Regions from separate parts of the Variovorax sp. GW821-FHT10D07 genome, predicted to be linked through region 2. Evidence: predicted binding sites of a transcription regulator. Region 2 holds the regulator's gene; the other holds the start of a gene.
What was found. The regulator HrcA, encoded in region 2, represses chaperone genes, less so after heat shock. The targets are predictions, from matches to a motif close to TTAGCACTCNNNNNNNNNGAGTGCTAA.
Positions count from the first base shown of each region.

Region 1: AC07PU_RS28130 (co-chaperone GroES) is a predicted target of HrcA. The motif match lies at 1,636-1,662, and genes of this name have one in related genera.

Region 1 covers NZ_JBWKMZ010000011.1:101,123-105,330, reverse strand. The annotation lists gene AC07PU_RS28140 (arsenic transporter) at 1-1,188, opposite strand, end outside; gene AC07PU_RS28135 (ArsR/SmtB family transcription factor) at 1,218-1,544, opposite strand; gene AC07PU_RS28130 (co-chaperone GroES) at 1,750-2,040, shown strand; gene groL (chaperonin GroEL) at 2,070-3,722, shown strand; gene AC07PU_RS28120 (Lrp/AsnC family transcriptional regulator) at 3,825-4,208, opposite strand, start outside.
Region 2 covers NZ_JBWKMZ010000015.1:62,418-66,625, forward strand. The annotation lists gene AC07PU_RS33555 (RelA/SpoT family protein) at 1-847, shown strand, start outside; gene greB (transcription elongation factor GreB) at 875-1,450, opposite strand; tRNA gene AC07PU_RS33565 (tRNA-Arg) at 1,557-1,633, opposite strand; tRNA gene AC07PU_RS33570 (tRNA-Ile) at 1,705-1,781, opposite strand; gene hrcA (heat-inducible transcriptional repressor HrcA) at 1,821-2,828, opposite strand; gene AC07PU_RS33580 (NAD kinase) at 2,859-3,767, shown strand; gene recN (DNA repair protein RecN) at 3,769-4,208, shown strand, end outside.

The DNA of each region.
Region 1 (4,208 bases), on a different contig from region 2:
GGTGGTGCCCTTCTTCGCGAGCACGTGCAGCCACAGCAGGGTGGCGAGGCTGCCGATCGGCGTGATCTTCGGGCCCAGGTCGCAGCCGATGACGTTGGCGTAGACCATCGCCTCCTTCACCACGCCGGTGGCGCCCGAGGCATCGATGGAGAGCGCGCCGATCAGCACCGTCGGCATGTTGTTCATCACGGAAGACAGCGCGGCCGCCAGGAAGCCCGTGCCCAGGGCCGCGCCCCAGATACCGCCTTGCGCGAACACGTCGAGCAGCGTCGATATCTGCTCGGTCAGGCCGGCATTGCGCAGACCGTAGACCACCAGGTACATGCCCAGCGAGAACACGACGATCTGCCAGGGCGCGCCGCGCAGCACCTTGCGCGTGGCGATGACCTCGCCGCGGGCCGCCACGGCCAGCAGCAGCAGCGCGCCAACGGCCGCCACGGCGCTGACCGGCACGCCCAATGGCTCGAGGCCGAAGAAGCCGACGAGCAGCAGCACCAGCACGACCCAGCCCGCGCGAAAGGTGGCCGGGTCGCGGATGGCATCGGCCGGGCGCTTCAAGCGGCTGGCGTCGTAGCGCGCGGGAATGTCGCGACGGAAATAAAGGAGCAAGGCCAGCAGGCTGGCGACCACCGCCGCGAGGTTGACCGGCACCATCACCGCCGCATAGGCGTTGAAGCCGATCCCGAAGAAGTCGGCCGAGACGATGTTGACGAGGTTCGACACGATCAGCGGCAGGCTCGCGGTGTCGGCGATGAAGCCGGCCGCCATCACGAAGGCCAGGGTGGTGGCCGGCGTGAAGCCCAGCGCCACCAGCATGGCCATCACGATCGGCGTGAGGATCAGCGCGGCGCCGTCGTTGGCGAACAGCGCCGAGACGGCCGCGCCGAGCAGCACGATGAAGGCGAACAGCCGGCCGCCGCTGCCGCCGCCCCAGCGCGCGACGTGCAGCGCGGCCCATTCGAAGAAGCCGGCCTCGTCGAGCAGCAGGCTGATGACGATCACGGCGATGAAGGTCCCGGTGGCATTCCAGACGATCTGCCAGACCCGCACGACGTCGGGCAGATGCACCACGCCGAGCGCCAGGGCCACCAGCGCGCCCAGCGCGGCGCTCCATCCGATGCCGAGGCCGCGCGGCTGCCAGATGACGAGCACCAGGGTCGCGAGAAAGATGAGAGCGGCGGTGAGCATGGGGCGAGGAAACGATGCGGCGCCGACCGTCAGCAGTCGCAGGACGCGGCTTGCGCATCGACTTCGCAGGGCTGCCCCTGGCAGCAGTTCTCGCTCAGATAGGCCAGCAGCCCGTTCATCTGGTCGAACGAGGCGCGGTAGATCAGGTGGCGCCCCTGCCGCTCCTGCGACACCAGGCCCGCACGGCCCAGCTCCTTGAGATGGAACGACAGGCCCGTGGCCGGAACGCCCAGCGTTTCGGTCAGCGCGCCGGGCGTCATGCCCTGCGGGCCGGCCACGACCAGCGCGCGAAACACGCGCAGGCGCACGCTCTGGGCGAGGGCCATGAGGGAACGGATGACGGCTTCTTCTTCCATATTTCAATCATCGTTGAAATATTGAATCGTGGCAACCGACTTCCCGCGCAACCCGCCCCGGCGCTTGAAACCCCGGCGATTGCCCTTATGATTAGCACTCGCTGTGGTTGAGTGCTAACAAGCCTCGCCTCCAGTCGACGGGCAACCGGTCCTGCAGGATGGGCGCCCAAAAAACCACCACCCAGTTTCTTATCCAGGAGATGCAATGAAACTTCGTCCTTTGGCCGATCGCGTGATCGTCAAGCGTATCGACAGCGAAACCAAGACTGCCTCGGGCATCGTCATCCCCGACGCCGCCGCCGAGAAGCCCGATCAGGGTGAAGTCCTGGCCGTGGGCCCGGGCAAGCGCAATGACAAGGGCGACCTGTCGGCCCTGACCGTGAAGGTCGGCGACCGCGTCCTGTTCGGCAAGTACAGCGGCCAGACCGTCAAGGTCGATGGCGACGAGCTGCTCGTCATGAAGGAAGACGACCTGTTCGCGGTCGTCGAGAAGTAATCCACCCATCCCATTCGGAGTAAACAAACATGGCAGCAAAAGACGTCGTCTTCGGCGGAGAAGCCCGCGCACGCATGGTCGAGGGTGTGAACATCCTGGCCAACGCGGTCAAAGTGACCCTGGGCCCCAAGGGCCGCAACGTGGTGCTCGAACGCTCGTTCGGCGCCCCCACCGTGACCAAGGACGGTGTGTCGGTCGCCAAGGAAATCGAACTCAAGGACAAGCTGCAGAACATGGGCGCCCAGCTCGTGAAGGAAGTGGCTTCCAAGACTTCGGACAACGCCGGTGACGGCACCACCACCGCGACCGTGCTGGCGCAAGCCATCGTTCGCGAAGGCTTCAAGTACGTGGCCGCCGGCATCAACCCGATGGACCTGAAGCGCGGCATCGACAAGGCCGTGACGGCCCTGGTCGAAGAGCTGAAGAAGGCTTCGAAGCCCACCACCACGTCGAAGGAAATCGCTCAAGTCGGCTCGATCTCGGCCAACAGCGACGAAACCATCGGCAAGCTCATCGCCGACGCGATGGACAAGGTCGGCAAGGAAGGCGTGATCACCGTCGAAGACGGCAAGTCGCTGGACAGCGAACTGGACGTCGTCGAAGGCATGCAATTCGACCGCGGCTACCTGTCGCCCTACTTCATCAACAACCCCGAGAAGCAATCGGCGCTGCTCGACAACCCCTTCGTGCTGCTGTTCGACAAGAAGATCAGCAACATCCGTGACCTGCTCCCCACGCTGGAACAAGTCGCCAAGGCCGGTCGTCCGCTGCTGATCATTGCCGAAGAAGTCGAGGGCGAAGCCCTGGCGACGCTGGTCGTGAACACGATCCGCGGCATCCTGAAGGTCGTGGCCGTCAAGGCGCCTGGCTTCGGCGACCGCCGCAAGGCCATGCTCGAAGACATCGCCATCCTGACGGGCGGCAAGGTCATCGCCGAAGAAGTCGGCCTGACCCTCGAGAAGGTGACGCTGGCCGACCTGGGTCAAGCCAAGCGCATCGAAGTGGGCAAGGAAAACACCATCATCATCGACGGTTCGGGCGCTGCTGCCGACATCGAAGCCCGCGTGAAGCAAGTGCGCGTGCAGATCGAGGAAGCGACCAGCGACTACGACCGTGAAAAGCTGCAAGAGCGCGTGGCCAAGCTGGCCGGCGGCGTTGCAGTGATCAAGGTCGGCGCTGCCACCGAAGTCGAGATGAAGGAAAAGAAGGCTCGCGTCGAAGACGCCCTGCACGCCACCCGCGCTGCAGTGGAAGAAGGCGTGGTTGCCGGTGGTGGCGTGGCCCTGCTGCGCGCCAAGCAAGCCGTGGGCGACCGCGTGAAGGGCGACAACGCCGACCAGGACGCCGGCATCAAGCTGGTCCTGAAGGCCATCGAAGCCCCCCTGCGCGAAATCGTGAACAACGCCGGCGGCGAAGCCTCGGTGGTGGTGAACGCGGTGCTGGCCGGCAAGGGCAACTACGGCTTCAATGCCGCCAACGACTCGTACGGCGACATGCTCGAGCTGGGCATCCTGGACCCGACCAAGGTGACCCGCACCGCGCTGCAGAACGCCGCTTCGGTGGCCTCGCTGCTGCTGACGACCGAAGCCATGGTGGCTGACGCTCCGAAGGACGACGCTCCTGCCGGCGGCGGCATGCCCGACATGGGCGGCATGGGTGGCATGGGCGGCATGGGCATGTAATTGCCTCTCGCCCGGTGAGCGCTACGGCGTTCGACGGGCGGGTCGTTCAGACACGACGGAAGGCCGGGGTTCGCCCCGGCCTTTTTCTTTGGGCGCGCCGCTTCAGCCGCGCGCCCTGCGCCGCGGCCCCGCCGCGGTCGACGCCATGTCGATCGGCAGCGGCGCGTCGGCCTTGACCTCGCGCAGCACGATCGCCGAGCGCACGTGCGTCACGCCGGCCTGCTCGAACAGCGTGGTGTGCAGGAACTGCTCGTAATGCTTGATGTCGGGCACCAGCACCGTGAGGATGTAGTCGGCCGGCCCGGTGGCCGAGGCGCAGCGCACCACCTGTGGACTCGCGGCCACGGCACGCTCGAAGTCGCGCACCTTGGCCTCGCTGTGGCGGTCGAGGTTCACCTCCGTCACGGCCGCGAGGTTCAGTCCCACCTTCTCGCGGTCGACGATCACCGTGTAGCCGCGGATCACGCCGCTGGCCTCCATGTCCTT
Region 2 (4,208 bases):
GATCACCGCGCCGGTGTCCACGCCCAACCCGGCCTGGCTCGGCTTCGTGCGGACCGGCCGTGCGCGCTCGAAGATCCGCCACTACCTCAAGACCCTGGCCCATGCCGAATCCGAAGGCCTGGGCGAGAAGCTGCTGGCGCAGGCCCTGCGCGCCGAAGGCCTGAGCAAGCTGCCCGAGGACGATACGGAGCACCAGCCGCTGTGGGAAAAGCTGCTGCGCTTCACCGGCAACCGCACGCGCGCCGAGCTGCTGACTGACATCGGCCTGGGCAAGCGCATCGCGAGCATCGTGGCCAAGCGGCTGATGGCGCTCATGGCCGAGCTCGGCGAACGCCCCGACGCTCTGCTGCTGAGCCGCGAGCGCTTCATCTCGCACGAAACCATCTCTCAGGGCGCCGTCACGCTCGACGGCAGCGAGAACTCCTCGGTGCGCTTCGCGCTGTGCTGCCGCCCGATCCCGGGCGACCCGATCGTGGGCTACCTCGGCCACGGCGAAGGCCTGGTGGTGCACACCGAGGCCTGCGGCGTGGGCCAGCGCCTGCGTCACAAGGACAGCGAACGCTTCTTCGCGGTCGAGTGGGCCGACGAACCGACGCGCGCCTTCGAAACCGGCGTGATCATCACCGTGCGCAACGACAAGGGCGTGCTGGCGCGCGTGGCCGCGACGCTGGCCGATGCCGAAGCCGACATCACCCACGTCGAGATGGCCGACGAGACGCCGCAGGATTCGACCGATCTGCGCTTCGTGATCGCGGTGCGCGACCGCTCGCATCTGGACGCGGTGCTGCGCTCGGTGCGCCGGACCACCTCGGTGCTGTCCGCGGCGCGCACCGTTCCCGCGTCCTGAGTCCGCGTCGCGCCTGCGGCGCAGCCTCTATGCGGCGCCCGGCGCCGGCGCCGGATAGACGACCGACAGCAGCTCGACCTCGTGCGTGCCGCCCGGCGTGACGAGCTTGACCACATCGCCCTCCCGCGCCTTCAGCAACGCCCGCGCGATCGGCGAGATCCAGCTGACCTGCGATTGCGCGCTGTCGGCCTCGTCGATGCCGAGGATCGTCACGCTGCGCTCGTCGCCGCTCTCGTCCGCATAGCGCACCGTGGCGCCGAAGAAGACCTGGTCGCTGCCGTGGTGCACCGAGGGATCGGTCACCTCGGCGATCTCGAGGCGCTTGGTGAGGAAGCGGATGCGGCGGTCGATCTCGCGCAGCCGCTTCTTGCCGTAGAGGTAGTCGCCGTTCTCCGAGCGATCGCCGTTCTTGGCGGCCCAGTGCACGGCCTCGACCACCTTGGGCCGCTCCTCGTCCATCAGCTGCAGCAGCTCGGTGCGCAGACGCGCGTAGCCGGCGGGGGTGATGTAGTTCTTGCCGCCCGCGGGCAGTGGCGGCATGGCGCCGTCGGCGCCATCGTCGTCCGCGTCGGAATCGGTTTCCTTGGTGAATGCCTTGTTCAAGCGACGCCTCCGGAGATCGAAGAGAAGCGTGGCGTCCGCCCTGCGCGGACGAGCCTCGTACCAAAAAGAAAAGGGTCAACTCGTTTCCGAGTTGACCCTTGAAGAGTGGTGCGGCTGGCAGGAATTGAACCCACGACCCCTTGGTTCGTAGCCAAGTACTCTATCCAACTGAGCTACAGCCGCACAGCTTGCTATCATAGCATGTATTTTTTGAGGCCTTTTCGATCCGTCGAAACAAATCTCAAAAATACGGGTGGTAGGCCGTGATGGGCTTGAACCATCGACCAACGGATTATGAGTCCGCTGCTCTAACCAACTGAGCTAACGGCCCACGTGGGCTCGATTCTATTCGCGCCGAAAAGGCGCCTTGCTACTTGCGGTGGCTCAGCGCGTTGCTGACCAGCTTGGAAGTGATGTCGACGATCTGGATCATGCGCTCGTAGGGCATGCGCGTCGGGCCGATCACGCCGAGCGTGCCCACGACCTGGCCGTCGACCTCGTAGTTGGCGCTGACGATGGACAGTTCCTCGACCGGCACCACCTGGCTCTCGCCGCCGATGAAGATGCGCACGCCCTCGGCCTTGCTCGACACGTCGAGCAGCCGCATCAGCTGCGCCTTCTGCTCGAAGAGCTCGAAGGCGCGGCGCAACTGCCCCATGTCGCTCGAGAAGTCGCTGACCGCGAGCAGGTTGCGCTCGCCCGAGATCACGACGTCGTCCTCCTGCGATTCGCTCAACACGTCCGAGCTGACCTTCACGGCCGCCTGCATCAGCGCCGCGATCTCGCCGCGCAGCGTGTCGACCTCGGACTGCAGCCGGTCGCGCACCTGCTCGATCGTCAGGCCCGCGTAGTGGGCGTTGATGTAGTTCGCGGCCTCGACCAGCTGCGACTGCGAGTAGTCGGCCTCGGGAAAGATCACGCGGTTCTGCACGTCGCCTTCGGGCGAGACGATGATCACCAGCAGCCGGCGGTCCGACAGGCGCAGGAACTCGATCTGCTTGAACACCGACGAACGCCGTGGCGCCATCACCACGCCGACGAACTGCGAGAGGTTCGACAGCAGGTGCGCCGCGTTGGCGATCACGCGTTGCGGCTGGTCGGGCGCGAGGCTCGGCGCGGCCAGGTGCTCGCGCTGCGCGGTGAGCATGGTGTCGACGAAAAGCCTGTAGCCGCGCGCCGTGGGCACGCGGCCGGCCGAGGTGTGCGGACTGGCGATCAGCCCGAGCGACTCGAGGTCCGACATCACGTTGCGGATGGTCGCGGGCGAGAGGTCCAGGCCCGAGGAACGCGAGAGCGTTCGCGAGCCGACAGGCTGGCCTTCGGCGATGTAGCGCTCGACGAGCGTCTTGAGCAGCAACTTGGCGCGGTCGTCCAGCATTGCAAGATTTTAGTGTTGTAATTTGTAGCCATGACCTCTCCCTTTCGTCACGTCGCGCTGATCGGCAAATACCAGGCTTCCGGAGCCCGGTGCGGCGAGCGCGACAGCGTGATGGAAGGCATCGCGAGTTTTCTCGAATCCCAGGGCTGCAAGGTCTACGTCGAACAGCCGCGCGGCGACGACGAACCGGCCCAGGCCCTGCCCACCGGCGACCGCTACGAGGCCCTCACGGTCGAGCAGATCGGCCAGCAGTGCGACCTCGGCCTGGTGGTCGGCGGCGACGGCACCATGCTCGGCATCGGCCGGCAACTCGCGGCCTTCGGCATCCCGCTGATCGGCATCAACCGGGGCCGGCTCGGCTTCATCACCGACATCCCGCTCGACAACTTCCAGGCCACGCTGATCCCGATGCTGGCCGGCGAATACGAGGAAGACCACCGCAGCCTGATGCACGCGCAGGTGATGCGCGACGGCGCCGTGGTGTTCGATGCGCTCGCGATGAACGACGTGGTGGTCAACCGCGGCGCGACCTCGGGCATGGTCGAGCTGCGGGTCTCGGTGGGCAAGCATTTCGTGGCCAACCAGCGCGCCGACGGCCTGATCATCGCGTCGCCCACGGGTTCGACGGCCTATGCGCTGTCGGCCGGCGGGCCGCTGCTGCATCCGGCGGTGCCGGGCTGGGTGCTGGTGCCGATCGCGCCGCACACGCTGTCGAACCGCCCGGTGCTGCTGCCCGATGCCGACGAGATCGTGATCGAGCTCGTGGGCGGGCGCGATGCCAGCGCGAATTTCGACATGCAATCGCTGGCCTCGCTCGCGATCGGCGACCGCGTGGTGGTGCGCCGCTCCGATTTCCGGGTGCGCTTCCTGCATCCGCGCGGCTGGAGCTATTTCGACACCCTGCGCAAGAAACTGCATTGGAACGAAGGAGGTTCCTGAGATGGCGCTCAGACGCATCGCACTGCGCGATTTCGTGATCGTGCGATCCCTGGAGATCGACCTGTCCGACGGCTTCACGGTGCTGACCGGCGAAACCGGCGCGGGCAAATCCATCCTGATCGACGCGCTGCAGCTCGCGCTCGGCAACCGCGCCGATGCGGGCGCGGTGCGCGAAGGCGCCGAGCGGCTCGACGTGAGCGCGGAGTTCGACCACGACCCGGCCTTCGTGGCCTGGCTCGACGAAGGCGGCTTCGAGGCGGGCGATGCCCTGCTGCTGCGCCGCACCGTCGACCTGCAGGGCCGCAGCCGCGGCTGGATCAACGGCAGCCCCGCCACCGCGACGCAGCTGCGCGACATCGGCGACCGGCTGCTCGACATCCATGGCCAGCACGCCTGGCAGAGCCTCACGCGGCCCGACGCGGTGCGCGGCCTGCTCGATGC